DNA from 2 places in the Janthinobacterium sp. SUN118 genome. Region 1 is predicted to be linked to the other one. Evidence: predicted binding sites of a transcription regulator. Region 1 holds the regulator's gene; the other holds the start of a gene.

The links. The regulator HrcA, encoded in region 1, represses chaperone genes, less so after heat shock. The targets are predictions, from matches to a motif close to TTAGCACTCNNNNNNNNNGAGTGCTAA.
Region 2: the regulator HrcA is predicted to act here: its motif matches at 3,824-3,850, upstream of groES (co-chaperone GroES).

The regions. Positions count from the first base shown of each region.
Region 1 is NZ_JAPUBV010000001.1:125,300-133,187, forward strand. It holds gene O0880_RS00555 (hypothetical protein) at 1-147, opposite strand, end outside; gene O0880_RS00560 (HAD family hydrolase) at 393-1,118, shown strand; gene hrcA (heat-inducible transcriptional repressor HrcA) at 1,221-2,237, shown strand; gene fur (ferric iron uptake transcriptional regulator) at 2,332-2,763, opposite strand; gene O0880_RS00575 (outer membrane protein assembly factor BamE) at 2,887-3,582, shown strand; gene dapB (4-hydroxy-tetrahydrodipicolinate reductase) at 3,602-4,411, shown strand; gene O0880_RS00585 (barstar family protein) at 4,420-4,746, shown strand; gene O0880_RS00590 (CaiB/BaiF CoA-transferase family protein) at 4,841-6,088, opposite strand; gene O0880_RS00595 (acyl-CoA dehydrogenase) at 6,088-7,266, opposite strand; gene O0880_RS00600 (LysR substrate-binding domain-containing protein) at 7,428-7,888, shown strand, end outside.
Region 2 is NZ_JAPUBV010000001.1:843,759-851,646, reverse strand. It holds gene O0880_RS03875 (GGDEF domain-containing protein) at 1-1,309, shown strand, start outside; gene O0880_RS03870 (EVE domain-containing protein) at 1,287-1,751, opposite strand; RNA gene ssrS (6S RNA) at 1,834-2,011, opposite strand; gene O0880_RS03860 (cell division protein ZapA) at 2,066-2,377, opposite strand; gene O0880_RS03855 (DUF904 domain-containing protein) at 2,377-2,652, opposite strand; gene O0880_RS03850 (hypothetical protein) at 2,795-3,556, opposite strand; gene groES (co-chaperone GroES) at 4,092-4,382, shown strand; gene groL (chaperonin GroEL) at 4,433-6,082, shown strand; gene O0880_RS03835 (hypothetical protein) at 6,283-6,798, shown strand; gene O0880_RS03830 (MFS transporter) at 6,805-7,888, opposite strand, start outside.

The DNA of each region.
Region 1 (7,888 bases):
TTCGTCGCCGTTCTGGAGGATCAAGCCATCTTTTGCCAGGTTCTGGACTTGGCCTTGCAGATACAGATTGCCGCCGCTGCCGCCGCAGGCTGCCAGTGTGGCGGCGCAAGCCGCCGCCAGCATCGAGCGCAGGTACAAATTTTTCATACATTCTCCAAAACGAATTAGGTAGGGTAGCGCAACGCGGACGCTGGCGCCGCATTGGAATGGCGCCTATTTTAGTCTATCTGGCAAGCCGATTGATCTTGCCTTGTATCTCCGTGTAACAATTTTTCTGCGCGAAGCGCCCGCCAGGCCCCATTTGTCGACCGGGCGCCCATGCCGCCAGCGGCGATCGGTGCGACAATACAGGCAGGCCGCGCATCGTGGCGCGGCATCCATTTGCGAGTCCCATGTCACCTACCTCTGTAAAAACGGCCGTGCCGCCCAAGGCCATCCTGTTCGACCTCGACGATACCTTGTGGCCCATCGCCCCCGTGATTGCCGCGGCGGAAACCCTGTTGCACGACTGGCTGGCCACGCATGCGCCGAAGGTGGCGCAGCAGTTTTCCATCGAGCTGTTGCGCCAGCACCGCCTGGCCATGCTCAATGAACAACCGCATTTTCATGGCAACCTGATCGAACTGCGCCGCGCCGGCCTGCTGACCGCCTTCGAGGCCGCCGGCGAGGATCCCGCCCTCGTCGACGGCGCCATCGCCCAGTTCCTGGCCGCGCGCCACCGCGTCCAGCCGTATGACGACGTCCTGCCCGGCCTGGCCTGGCTGGGGCAGCGCATGCTGGTCGGTTCCATTTCGAATGGCAATGCGGACCTTGAAATTATCGGCCTGGCGCAGCATTTCAAGGTATCGATCGCCGCCAGCGACTTTGGCGTGGCCAAGCCCGATGCCAGCATTTTCCTGGCCGGCTGCGCCGCGCTGGGCGTGGCGCCGCGCGACGCCGTGTATGTCGGCGATGATTTATATTTCGATGTGACGGGGGCGCAAGGGGCGGGCATGCGTGCCGTGTGGATGAACCGCAAGGGCAGCGATGCGCACCTGGCGGCCGGCGTGCAGCCCGACGCCATCTGCGCCAACTTTGATGAATTGCTGCTGTGGCTGCAGGGGCAACTGGAAGATTGATCGCCGCTGGCCGGGCGAACGTGCATAATAGCTGCTATTGACGCACGTTTGGCCGCCTTCGCTGCCGTTTGCGTCGCAGAATACTTGCTTAACTACAACATCATGCAACTCGATACACGTGCCCAAACCCTGCTGAAAGCCCTGGTCGAGCGCTATATCGCCGACGGCCTGCCGGTCGGTTCGCGCGCCTTGTCGAAGATTTCCGGCCTCGACCTGTCGCCGGCCACGATCCGCAACATCATGGCCGACCTGGAAGAACTCGGTTATGTGTCCAGCCCGCATACCTCGGCCGGACGCATACCCACGCCGCGCGGTTACCGTATCTTTGTCGACACCTTGCTGACCGTCAAGCATCTGGACGAGCATCTGGTGGAGTCGCGCATGCGCCTGCAGACGCCGCAGCCGCAGCGCACCATCGCCAACGCGGCGCAGATGCTGTCGTCGCTGTCGCAATTCGCCGGCGTGGTGCTCAGCCCGCGCCGCGAATCCGTGTTCCAGCAAATCGAATTCCTGCGCCTGTCGGAAAAACGCATCCTGCTCGTCATCGTCGCTCCCGGCGGCGACGTGCAGAACCGCCTGCTGTTGACGGAGGCCGACTACACGCCGGCGCAACTGGTGCAGTCGGCCAACTACATCAACCAGAATTACGGCGGCCTGTCGTTCGACGCCGTGCGCGTGCGCCTGCAGGGCGAGCTGCGCCAGTTGCGCGACGACATGGGCAGCCTGATGCAGGCGGCCGTGGAAGCGGGCAGCGAAGCGATGGCCGACCATAGCGACGATATGGTGATTTCAGGCGAACGCAACTTGCTCAGCGTGAGCGATCTGTCATCGAATATGAGTTCGCTGCGCCAGATGTTCGACATGTTCGAGCAAAAGACGGGCTTGATGCAGCTGCTCGACGTATCGAGCAAGGCGACGGGCGTGCAGATTTTCATCGGCGGCGAATCGAACCTGGTGCCGATGGATGAAATGAGCGTGGTGACGGCGCCGTATGAAGTCAACGGCAAGATCGTGGGAACGCTGGGAGTGATCGGGCCGACCCGCATGGCGTACGAGCGCGTCATCCCGATTGTCGATATCACGGCCAAGCTGCTGTCAAGCGCACTGAGCCATCACTAGGGACAGCTGACCACACCTGCTGCGCGTCGGTTTTGCCAGGCGTTGTATTGCAGGGTATTACGCGAGCCGCTCCCGTGGGAGCGGCAAGCTTGCGTCAGGCTGATTTGTGCGGGCAGGCGACCTTGATGCAGTTGCCGTAGATGGCCAAAGCGTGTTCGGCGATCTTGAAGCCGCGTTCTTCGGCCACTTTTTGCTGGCGGACTTCAATGTCTTCGTCGAAGAATTCCTCGACCCGGCCACAGTCGAGGCACACCAGGTGGTCGTGGTGGGAGCCTTCGTTGAGCTCGAAAATCGCCTTGCCGGTTTCAAAATGGTTGCGGTTAAGCAAGCCGGCTTGTTCGAATTGCGTCAGGACACGGTAGACAGTTGCCAAACCGACATCCATATTGTCGGCCAGCAGAATCTTGTAGACGTCTTCCGCTGTCAGGTGGCGTACCGGGCTACTCTGGAAGATATCGAGTATCTTCAGCCGTGGCAGGGTCGCTTTCAGGCCGCTTGCCTTGAGATCACTAGGATTGTTACTCATGTTTGTTGCTCGTATGTGGGTCAGGTGCTTTATCATATAGCGTTTTAGCGGGGAGTGCCAAAATATGCATTTTTTGGCTGGCCGGTCACTCCTGGCGTTTTGTTCATCAAATTGAGGTCATTTATGCGCGTAACACCGGCTGTATTGCCATCTCTCTGGCACCGTATTTCATTTCGAGCTCCAGTCGTGGCGGGCATGGTCTGTGTCGCGCTGACGCTGTCTGGCTGTGCCAGCCGCGGCATCCTTGGCGAAAAGCCCGCCGTCACGCTGAAAGAGGGCAAGGAAGTCGTACCCGAGCAAGGCGCGCAGACGACGACCGTCACGCCGCTGCAGAAATTCATGTGGTTTTTCTCGCCCTATCGTCCTGACATTCAACAAGGCAACTTTATCTCCGAAGAGATGCTGGCCCAGTTGAAAGTGGGCATGACGCGCGACCAGGTGCGTTTCGTCCTCGGCACCTCCCTGCTGACCGATATCTTCCATGCGGACCGCTGGGATTACCCATTCCGCCTGGCCCGTGGCAATGGCGAAACCACCAGCAGCCGCGTAGTCGTGTTCTTCGACAAGGAAGGCAAAGTGGCGCGCTTCGAAGGCGGCAACCTGCCGACCGAGAAAGAATACATCGACCGCATCGCCGGACCATCGCCATTCGCCAAGGTGGCCAAGGCCGATGTGCCAGCCGCTGTCGTGCCGTCGCCCGTGGCGCCGAGCGCCGTGCCGGTGCCGGCCGATGCCACGCCCGCCATTCCTGTGAGCAAGCCTGACGTGGCACCGGCGCCTGCCGCCGAGCCTGCACCTACTGCCGAGCCCACCAAATAAGTTGCTGTAAGAGAATAAAATGACTGAACTGAAAATTGCCATCGCCGGCGCCAGTGGCCGCATGGGCCATATCCTGATCGAAGCGGTCAGCAACGCGCCCGACGCCGTGCTCGCCGGTGCGCTCGACCGCGCCGGATCGCCCTCGCTCGGCCAGGATGCGGCCGCCTTCCTCGGCAAGCCTGCCGGCGTGCCGATCGAGTCCGACCTGGCCGCAGGCCTGGCCGGCGCCGACTACCTGATCGACTTCACGCGCCCCGAAGGCACCTTGCAGCATCTGGCGTATTGCGCCGAGCACGGCATCAAGATGATCATCGGCACCACCGGTTTCGATGACGCGGGCAAGGCGGCGATTGCCGCCGCCGCCGAAAAGACGGCCATCATGTTCGCGCCGAACATGAGCGTGGGCGTGAATGTCACCATGAAACTGCTGGAACTGGCCGCGAAAAGCCTGTCCGAAGGCTACGACATTGAAATCATCGAGGCGCATCACCGCTTCAAGGTCGATGCGCCGTCGGGCACGGCCCTGCAAATGGGCGAAGTGGTGGCGGGCGCGCTGGGTCGCGATCTGAAGGAGTGCGCCGTGTACGGCCGCGAAGGCGTGACGGGCGAACGCGACCCGTCGACCATCGGCTTTGCCACCATCCGCGGCGGCGATATCGTCGGTGACCATACGGTGCTGTTTGCCGGCATCGGCGAGCGCATCGAGATCAGCCACAAGTCGAGCAGCCGCGTCACCTACGCCCACGGTGCCCTGCGCGCCGCGCGTTTCCTGGCCGACAAGCCGACCGGCCTGTTCGACATGCAGGATGTGCTGTCGCTGAAGAACTGAGGAAGACCATGGCCACTGCCATCCTGAATGGAAAAGACATCACCGACGAAGCGAGCTTCCACGCGCAATGCGCGCAAGCCTTCGGTTTCCCCGAGTTCTACGGCCACAACATGGATGCCTGGGTCGATTGTCTCAGCTATCTGCGCGACGACGAGAACATGACGCAATTCCGCCTGAAGCCGAATGAAGTGCTCGAGATCGTCGTGCAAGACGCGGCGGCAATGAAGGCGCAAGTGCCTGATTTACTGGAAGAAATTACGTTCTGTATCGCCGGCATCAATGAGCGCTATGACGATTATGGCGAAAAGCCGGCGCTGAAGCTGGTCTTGAAGTAGGTCGGATTAGCGCGCAGGCGCGTAATCCGACGTTACCAGCGCCAACAATGTGTCGGATTACGGCCCGCAGGGCCTAATCTGACCTACCCAGCATTTACACGACCTTGCGTTCGCGCAAGCCGTCGATCTGGCCGCTGTCGAGGCCCAGCCACTGCTGCAGCACTTCCTGCGTATGCTGCCCCAGCAGCGGCGGCGGCAGGCGGTACTGTACCGGCGAACCCGACAGGCGCACGGGATTGGCCACCAGCGCCACCGTGCCCGCCGTCGGATGCGGCATCTCCACTTTCAAGCCACGCGCGATCACTTGCGGGTCGGCAAACACCTGGTCGATGCGGTTGACGGGGCCGCACGGCACGGCCTGCGCCTCGAAGGCGCTGATCCACTCTGCCGTGGTGCGCATGACGGTAGCCTGGCGCAGCAGGGGAATCAGGATGGCGCGGTGCGCCACGCGCTGCGGGTTGGTGGCGAAACGCGCATCCTGCGCCCATTCCGGATGGCCGACGATGGCGCAGAAGCGGGAAAACTGCCCGTCGTTGCCGATCGCCAGGATCATGTCGCCATCGGCCGTGGGAAAGTCCTGGTAGGGCACGATGTTCGGGTGCGAGTTGCCCATGCGCTGGGGCACTTTTCCCCCGCACAGGTAGTTGGCCGCCTGGTTGCCCAGCGCCGCCACCTGCACGTCGAGCAGGGCCAGGTCGATATGCTGGCCCAGGCCGGAACGCTCGCGCTCGGCCAGCGCGGCCTGCACGGCGATGGTGGCATACAGGCCCGTCATGATGTCGGTCTGCGCCACGCCCACTTTTTGCGGCCCGGCGCCCGGTTCGCCATCGGGCACGCCGGTGATGCTCATCAAGCCGCCCATGCCCTGGATCAGGAAGTCGTAGCCGGCGCGCGCCGCGTACGGTCCATCCTGGCCAAAGCCCGTGATCGAGCAGTAGACGAGGCGCGGGTTGAGGGCCAGGAGGCTGGCCGCGTCCAGGCCGTATTGCTTCAAGCCGTCCAATTTGAAATTTTCCAGCAGCACGTCGGCTTCTTGCGCCAGTCGGCGCACCAGGGCTTGCCCTTCAGGGGCCGCCAGGTCGATGCACAAGGAGCGCTTGTTGCGGTTGGCGCACTGGAAATAGGCGGCCTCGGCGGTGTCGCGGCCGTCCGCGTCCTTTACATACGGCGGACCCCACGAGCGCGTGTCGTCGCCGCGGCCCGGCTGTTCGACCTTGACGACGTCGGCACCGAGGTCGGCCAGCAGTTGCCCGGCCCACGGACCGGCCAGCACGCGCGACAGATCCAGCACGCGCAAACCGGTCAGCGGGGCGGGCCGCAGGGTGGAAGCGAGGCCTTCCATTAATTGAAGGCGGCGATGCCGGTGATGGCGCGGCCGATGATCAGCGCGTGCACGTCGTGCGTGCCTTCGTAGGTGTTGACCACTTCCAGGTTGACCAGGTGGCGGATGACGCCGAACTCGTCGGAAATGCCGTTGCCACCCATCATGTCGCGCGCCACGCGGGCGATGTCGAGCGCCTTGCCGCAGCTGTTGCGTTTCATGATCGAGGTGATTTCCACGGCAGGCGAACCTTCATCCTTCATGCGGCCCAGGCGCAGGCAGCCTTGCAAGCCCATGGTGATCTCCGTCAACATGTCGGCCAGTTTCTTTTGCACCAGCTGATTCGCGGCCAGCGGACGGCCGAATTGCTGGCGGTCCATCGTGTACTGGCGTGCCTTCAGGTAGCAGTCTTCGGCCGCGCCCAGCGCGCCCCAGGCGATGCCGTAGCGGGCGCTGTTCAGGCATGTAAACGGGCCTTTCAAGCCGCGCACGTCGGGGAAGGCGTTTTCTTCAGGGCAAAATACTTCATCCATGACGATTTCGCCGGTGATGCTGGTGCGCAAGCCCACCTTGCCGTGGATCTCGGGCGCCGACAGGCCTTTCCAGCCCTTTTCCAGCACGAAGCCGCGGATCGCGCCTTCATCGTCCTTGGCCCAGACGACGAAGACGTCGGCGATGGGACTGTTGGTGATCCACATCTTGGCGCCGGACAGGCTGTAGCCGCCCGCTACCTTGCGCGCGCGGGTGACCATGCTGCCCGGATCGGAGCCGTGGTTCGGCTCCGTCAGGCCGAAGCAGCCGATGTATTCGCCCGTCGCCAGCTTCGGCAGGTATTTCTGTTTCGTTTCCTCGTTGCCGAAGGCATTGATCGGCACCATCACCAGCGACGATTGCACGCTCATCATCGAGCGGTAGCCTGAATCGACGCGTTCGACTTCACGCGCGGCCAGGCCGTAGCATACGTAGTTCAGGCCGGCGCCGCCGTATTCCTCGGGAATGGTGGTGCCCAGCAAGCCCAGTTCGCCCATTTCGCGGAAGATGGCGGCGTCCGTGCGGCCATGGCGGAACGATTCGAGCACGCGCGGCACCAGGCTGCCCTGGCAATAGTCGCGGGCCGCTTCCAGCACGGCGCGTTCGTCGCCCGTCAGTTGTTCTTCCAGCAGCAGGGGGGAATTCCAGTCGAATACGGTTTTGCTCATCACAGGCCTCGCAGGTGAGCGCCGGTGATCGGCGCAAGATTGAATATGGCTCATGGTAGATTTTCAGCCAGCCTTGCGCAAACGATTTTTTCGCACCCAGACATGCGTGCTGCGCATATCTTGCGGCATACTTGAGGCTTCTTTCCAGCCCGCCTCCCCTCATGTCCAGAAAAATTCCCATGCTGCAAGCTTTAAACTGCTTCGAGGCCGCCGCGCGCCACCAGAGCTACACGCATGCGGCGCGCGAACTGTCGCTGACGCAAAGCGCCGTCTCGCGCCAGATTGCATCCCTGGAGAGTTTTCTCGGCGTGCAACTGTTCCAGCGCACGCGCCACGGCGTATTGCTGACTACGGCCGGCGCCTCGTATGCGCGGCAGATCGCCGCCCGCCTGGACGGCCTCGAGCGCGATACGCTCGATACCATGGCGCGCCAGGGCGGCGGCAGTACCTTGCAGCTGGCCTCGGTGCCCACGTTTGCCACGCGCTGGCTGATGCCGCGCCTGGGCAGTCTGGCCACCCGGCATCCCGATATCGTCGTGCATATCGATGCCTATACGAAACCGTTCATGTTTGCCGATACGGAATACGACGCCGCCCTGTATGCGGGCACGCCCGAGCAGCT
Region 2 (7,888 bases), 720 kb from region 1:
GGCCATGCTGTTCTGGAGCGTGGGCATGGCGCTGTCCGCCTGGCAAGACCTGAGCGGACAGGTGGCGTCCGACACCACGTATTTCTCCGATTTTGCCTATTTCATGTATGGCGCGCCCCTGCTGCTGGCCATTTCCTCGGTCAGCGACCAGCATCCCTCGCGCAGCCTGCAATGGCTGGACGCCGTGCAAGTCTTGCTGGCAGCCTATCTGGCCTATACGGCCATCTTTTCCGTCTCGCCATTTGCCCAGCGCTCGATCGCGCCGATTCCCGCCAGCCTGCTGGTGGTGACGTACAACGTGGAAAACCTGGTCCTGGCCTGCTGCGCCTCGCTGCGCCTGCTGGCGCACCGCCGGGATGGCGAGCAGGGCCGCTTTTACCTGCTGCTCAGCGTTTTCCTCTGGTGCTACGCCGGCTGCGCCGGCGCCTACAATTACCTGACCCTGCATGCGCTCGCCGGGCCGATCCTGACCGAGTTGCTGCCAAGCGTGCCATTCCTGCTGCTGGCCGTGCTGGCTGCGCAAACCCGGCCGCAGGAGGAAGCGGCGCGGCCACGGCATGCCCCGCCGCCGCTGACATTGCTGATCGACAACTTCAGTCCCATCTTCTTCACGGCGGCCTTGCTGGGATTGGGTTTCGTCGTGCTGCGCGACCATTTCTACCTGGCGGCCACCTCGCTGTTTGTCGCGCTGACCGTCCACGCGCTGCGCTCGGCCACCCTGCAAAGCCGCTACATGCAAAGCGAGCTGGCCTTGCGCACCGCGCACGAGCTGCTGGAGAAACTGTCGCTGACGGATGGCTTGACGGGCGTCGCCAACCGGCGCTGCTTCGACCAGACCCTGCAGGGCGAATGGCAGCGCGCCGCGCGCGACGGCAAGCCGCTGGCTCTGCTGATCATCGATATCGATTTTTTCAAGAGCCTCAACGACAGCTTTGGCCACCCGTATGGCGACGCCTGCCTGGTGCAGATCGCCGCGGCCCTGCGTTCGGCATTGCCGCGCGCCAGCGACCTGGTGGCACGCTTTGGCGGCGAAGAGTTTGCCGCCATCCTGCCGGCCACCGGACACGCGGGCGCAAAGGCAGTGGCGCAAAAGATGCAGGAAGCGATCGCCGCCGCCGCCATCGCCCAGGCCCCGTCGCGCGGCGGACTAGTGACGGCCAGCATCGGCCTGGCCCTGAATGCCGACAGACAGACGCCGGAACAATTGCTCGCGGCCGCCGACCAGGCCCTGTACCGGGCCAAGCAACATGGCCGCAACCGCATCGAGGGCGACGGCGCGACGGCGCCTAGGCTGTCAACTTGCCTGTAATGACCTTCCATTGCGCCGGCGTCACGGGCGTGATGGACAAGCGGCTGCCCTTCTTCAACAGCAGCATGTCTTCCAGTTCCGGCATCTGGCGCATCTCGGACAGGGGCAGCAGCGCCGTCTTCCTGACACCGCGCACGTCGACGCTGATCCAGCGCGGCTGTTCTGGCGTGGCTTTCGGATCGAAGTATTTGCCGCCCTCTTCAAACTGGCTGTGATCGGGATACGCCGTGCTGGCCACTTCGGCCACGCCGGCCACGCCCGGCTGCGGGCAGCTGGAGTGATAGAACAGCACGCCATCGCCCACTTTCATCCCATCGCGCATGAAATTGCGCGCCTGGTAGTTGCGCACGCCAAACCACGGCATGGTGTGCCGGGGCGCCGCCATCAGGTCGTCGATGCTCACTTCATCCGGTTCCGATTTCATCAGCCAATATTGTTTCATCAAATCTCCCGTATCAAGGCAACAGACGTAAAAAAACGGTTGCGCATCGTGATGCCGCAACCGTTTTCAGTTGTACTACAAATTGGGCCCCGCCTGTGCCGCTATGCCGGCATCCCGAACCAAACGGTTCAAGGTGGTCACGTTAGTTCAATTTCGGGTTCGTCGAACGAGCGACGCTCACTCCCATCAAACAAAATTCGCAACCGATGCGCATAAATGGTTCAAGGAATATATGGCAATCGCGAACACCGCAGGGTAGACCCAAGTTTACTCCTTTGGTCGCGCATCGCAAAGACAAATCGTCGCGTACGCGCTTAAAAAAGGTTTTCCTGGGGCGTCAGTGCGCTGTCCAGGACGGTATGCATGGCCGAGATCTTTTGCTTCACTTCCAGTATCGTCAATTCCGACAGCGGACCTTGCGGTGACTTGACGGAGAGAAACTCTGCCGCCACGCCCAGCGCGGCCAACACGGCGATGCGGTCGTTGCCCTTGACCTTGCCGGCGTCGCGGATGGCCTTCATCTTGCTATCGAGATAGATCGCCGCTTCGCGCAAGGCGCGCTCTTCGCCATCGCGGCACACCATGCTGTAGGCCTGGCCCATGATATTGACATCGACACGCGGCATTACGCTTCCTTCTCGTTCTCGGCAAGGTGATCGCCGGTGACAGCGGCGGCTTCCGAAGCGGCTTGCTCCAGGCCGGCCTGCACCAGTTCCGGGATTTTTTCCAGCAAGGCTTCCACGCGCTCCTGCGCCTCGCGCATGCGTTGCACATACAGCGCGTTTTCGGCGGCCAGGGCGACATTGTCCTTGCGCAATTGCGCGTTTTCACGGCGCAGCGCATGGGTCATTTCAGCCAGCAGGCCGATTTTGTCGGATAATTCGTTGAATTCGGAAATCATCCCGCCACTATAGGGCGGACGCTCCCCGGGCGTCAATCGAATCAGGCCGCTGTCACACATATTTACATCAATGCAGCGCAGTTGCCGTGAAATACATGCTTTTTAACGCCACGGCGCGCTTGCGGCCTTGCGGCAAGCCGTCCTAGCGATGCCCTTCGAAGTCCGGTTCGATGTCCAGGCTGCCGTAGCGGTTTTCGCACGAACGGCGCGTCAATTCCTGCTTGCCGCCCTTGCCGTCGAGCACCATCGTCAAGTCGCGGCACGTGGTAAAACTGCCCGGCTTGGTGCCGGTCGCGGATGGCGTCAAGGTCACCAGCAAGGCCTGGGCATTGCCCAGCCCCTTGTTGCTCCACTGGCGGCTCTTGCCATCCTCTTCATCCTTCAAGGTGCGCACGGCCGCCTTCAGCAGCGATGCCTGCTCTTTGGCATTCAGCTTGGCCACCGTCACGTCCGACAGGAAAGGCGGATACACGACGGGCGCCGGGTCCTTGCCCTGCACATCCCAGTTGCCGCTGTTCTGCGAACAGGTGCGCCGGCTCAGGCCCTGCGTCTTGCCGCCAGCCGTGACGACGAACTTCAGGTCGCGGCACATGTGCGCCTTCAGGCTGTGCTCGGTCATGCCGGAATTGCTGAAGTTATACGTGGCTTTCACCAGCACGCCGCTGTCGCCGCCGTTGTCCCACACATGCGCTTCCTGGTCGTCGTCATCCTTGTTCAAGTCGTTGAACAGGTCATTGAGCAGCATTTCCTTTTCCAGCGGCGTCAGGGTCGCCACGGTGATCTCGTCGACGATGGTGGCCGCTGGCGCGGCAGCCGTTTGCGCGACGGCATGGCCCAGGCAGGCGAGGCCGATGACGGTGGCGCCTAGCAGGCGCAGCGCAGGACGGGAAACAGGATAGGACATGGTGTGCTGCATGGTGTGCTTTCTGGCGCAGTGGCGATATTGATATGTAATATCAATCATCTTATCAAATTTCATAGTGAAATCTGTTTCCTGTGTGTACAGGAACGCCCCCCATCCGGACGACATGCTAGAGTCGCTGCTGTTGCTGACGCCCGGGAACTAGGCTTGCGCCAGCGCAAACCCTGCGTAAATGCAGGCTGCGCAGAACGTCTATGCATATCTTCCCGGAGAATAAGCCCTTGAATAAGCCCCCTACCGTCCCTATAATTAGCACTCGTTAGTAGAGAGTGCTAACAAACTCTTTCGTAGCAATCCTCAGGAAATGATGGTGCTTGCCAGGCCACTGCAGGGAATGCTACGCGGCGGGCGACGCCGCGATGCACCACTGCCGGATACGGGCAAGGACAGGATGACATGGGGTTTGCTTGACCGTTGCGGGCTGCTTTCAACGGCGGTCACTGAAAGCAGGCCTGGCGCTGTGCCAGGCATGTATTCATTTAGCAACACTTATCCATTGAACTTTAAGGAGTTTTGTATGAATCTGCGCCCATTGAACGATCGCGTCATCGTCAAACGCCTCGACCAGGAAACCAAGACTGCGTCCGGCCTCATCATTCCTGATGCAGCTGCTGAAAAACCGGATCAAGGCGAAGTCCTTGCCGTAGGCAATGGCAAGATTCTCGACGACGGCAAAGTCCGTCCTCTGGATGTCAAAGTGGGCGACCGCGTCCTGTTCGGCAAGTACGCCGGCCAAACCGTCAAAGTTGACGGCGATGAGCTGCTGGTCATGCGCGAAGAAGACATCATGGCGATCGTCGTCAAGTAATTGTTTCCACGTTGTAGACAGATACATCCCGAAACTCAGGAGAATTGAACATGGCAGCTAAAGAAGTAGTATTCGGCGACGCAGCGCGCGCCAAGATGGTCGAAGGCGTCAACATCCTCGCCAACGCAGTCAAAGTAACGCTGGGCCCGAAAGGCCGCAACGTGGTCCTGGAGCGCTCGTTCGGCGCCCCTACCGTCACCAAGGATGGTGTGTCGGTAGCGAAAGAAGTTGAACTCAAAGACAAGCTCATGAACATGGGCGCGCAAATGGTCAAGGAAGTTGCTTCCCGCACCAGCGACAACGCCGGCGACGGCACCACCACCGCGACCGTGCTGGCACAAGCCATCGTGCGCGAAGGCATGAAGTTCGTTGCCGCCGGCATGAACCCGATGGACCTGAAGCGCGGTATCGACAAAGCTGTTGCAGCAACCGTCGAAGAACTGGCGAAAATCGCCCGTCCTTGCACCACGACCAAGGAAATCGCCCAGGTTGGCGCGATCTCGGCCAACTCGGACTACTCGATCGGCGAGCGTATCGCTGAAGCGATGGAAAAAGTCGGCAAGGAAGGCGTCATCACCGTTGAAGACGGCAAGTCGCTGAACGACGAGCTGGACATCGTTGAAGGCATGCAGTTCGACCGCGGTTACCTGTCGCCTTACTTCATCAACAACCCAGAGAAGCAAGTTGCCGTACTGGACAGCCCATTCGTCCTGCTGTGCGACAAGAAAATCTCGAACATCCGTGACCTGCTGCCGGTACTGGAACAAGTCGCAAAAGCTGGCCGTCCACTGCTGATCATCGCCGAAGACATCGAAGGCGAAGCGCTGGCGACCCTGGTTGTGAACAACATCCGCGGCATCCTGAAAACCTGCGCAGTGAAAGCACCTGGCTTCGGCGACCGCCGCAAAGCCATGCTGGAAGACATCGCTGTCCTGACCGGTGGTCAAGTGATCGCTGAAGAAGTCGGCCTGACCCTGGAAAAAGTGACCCTGGCCGAACTGGGCCAGGCGAAACGCATCGAAGTGGGCAAGGAAAACACCATCGTTATCGATGGCGCCGGCGAAGCTGCCTCGATCGAAGCACGCGTGAAACAAGTGCGCGTACAGATCGAAGAAGCGACCTCGGACTACGACCGTGAAAAACTGCAAGAGCGCGTAGCCAAACTGGCTGGCGGCGTTGCCGTGATCAAGGTTGGCGCAGCCACCGAAGTCGAAATGAAAGAGAAAAAAGCCCGCGTTGAAGATGCACTGCACGCAACCCGCGCTGCCGTCGAAGAAGGCATCGTGCCAGGCGGCGGCGTAGCCCTGCTGCGCGCACGCGCCAACATCACGGTCAAGGGCGACAATCCTGATCAAGATGCCGGTATCAAGATCGTCCTGCGCGCAATGGAAGAGCCACTGCGCATGATCGTGCAAAACGCTGGCGAAGAAGCTTCGGTCGTCGTGGCAGCCGTACTGGCTGGCTCGGGCAACTACGGCTACAACGCTGCCAACGGCACGTATGGCGACATGGTTGAAATGGGCGTCCTGGACCCAGCCAAAGTGACCCGTTCGGCGCTGCAAAACGCCGCTTCGATCGCTTCGCTGATGCTGACGACCGACTGCATGGTCTGCGAAATCGCTGACGACAAGGCAGGCGGCGGCATGGGCGGCGGCATGGGTGGTATGGGCGGCATGGGCGGCATGGACGGCATGATGTAATGTCCTGCGGCTCCGCGCGCAGGCGACGGCGCGCGGAGCCGCCTGCGCCGGGCAGGAACAGGCAGGCCAAAAGCTGCCAGTGCCTCCCCGGCGGCCCCGAAAAGCTATCTTCTCCGGAAGGTAGCTTTTTTTTCGCCTGTTGACGTGGCCAGCCCGTTTGGCCAGCCCGGCGATTGCCGGCCTGTGCGTTTTGCTTTAGCATGGCCGCCATCGACCTTCTTTCTCACGCCCACACCACCATGCCGCCACGCGCCTCCTCTTCCAAAACCGCCATCATCGCCGGCACCCTGGCCGGCTTGCTGGCTGCCGCCCTGGCTGCCTTTTACGTCTACCAGCAGCCCGCGCAGCACGGTGGCAATGCCCCGGCCGCGAGCAGCCAGACGGCGGCGCAAGAGCAGAATGCGCGCGCCGTCGATGCGCTGATGGCCTTGCCCGAGATCAAGGCGTGGTCGGCGCATATCGAAAAAGCCTCGGCCGGCCGCGCGCATGGCGCCGTGATGGAGACGTCACCCGAGACGCGCCTCGTCGATGGCCAGCCCTACTATCAGCTGAGCTTTTTCGAAAGCACGCCGGACGCGGCCCACCGTTGGGAAAGCTTCGTCGTCTCGCCGGACGGCAAGCGCATCCTCGTCGATGACATCGTCAGCGGTGACCTGCTGAGCCTGGAACAGTGGCGCAAGGACAGCGCGCCCATGCAGCGCATCGCCACGCAGTAAGCCCGCCTACGCCGGCGCGCCCTGCGGCGCCGCGCCGCGCACGCGCGCCACCCACCACACCGTCCACAGCGACAAGGCCGCCGCCAGCCAGCCATTCCAGCCATAGCCGCCGATGTGGCCGGCCGCATCCGTCTGCAGGGTCAGGCCGCCCAGCCAGGCGCCGAGGCCGCTACCCAGGCTTTGCAGGGCCGAATTGGCGCTAAGGAAGGCGCCGCGCTTGCGCGGCTCCGGGATGGTCGTCAGCAGCGCCTGCAGCGGGATCGTGCGGCCCGACACGAGGGCCATAAAGAATGGAAACACCAGCATCAGCGCCAGCAGCGGCAACTGGGGCAGATGCGTCATGAACAGCAGCGGCGCGATCGACAGCAACGAGACCCAGCGATAGACCTGCTGCTTGCCGGCCCGGTCCGCCCAGCGGCCGATCACGCGCGCCGTGAAGATCGTGGCGCAGCCGCCCGCCAGGTAGACCCAGGTGACGTCGGCCGGCGCCAGGCCCATATTCCCCACCAACACGGGCGAGATGAAGGGAATCACCAGCATGCCCGCCGTCATGTTGACAATGGACAAGGCAAACGCCTCGAGGTGGCGCCGTTCGCGCAGCAGCGCCAGCAGGTTCGGCAGCACCTGGCGCAGCGGCGTCGGGGCCGCGCCCATGTGCGCCGTCAGCGACGGCAGCACGCGCGCCGCGCCCATGTGCGCCGTCAGCGACGGCAGCACGCGCGCCGCGCCCAGCCAGATCAGCAGCGACAGCACGACCAGCAGGAAAAAGGGCGAAGGCCAGCCGAAGTGCGCGGCCAGCACCACGCCGATCGGCACGCCGCCCACGGCCGCCATGGCAAACGAGGTCATGACGATGCCGGTGGCCGCGCCGCGCCGCTCGGCGGGAATCACGTCGCCGATGATGGCCATGACGATGGCACCGAGCACGCCGCCCGTCAGCCCCGCAAACGCGCGCGACCACAGCAGCACGTGGAAGTTCGGCGCCAGCGCGCAGGCCAGGTTCGACACGGTAAACAGGCAAAACATGGTCAACAGCAGCTTCTTGCGGTCGAAGCGGTCGATATACGTGGCCGCCAGCAAGCCGGACAAG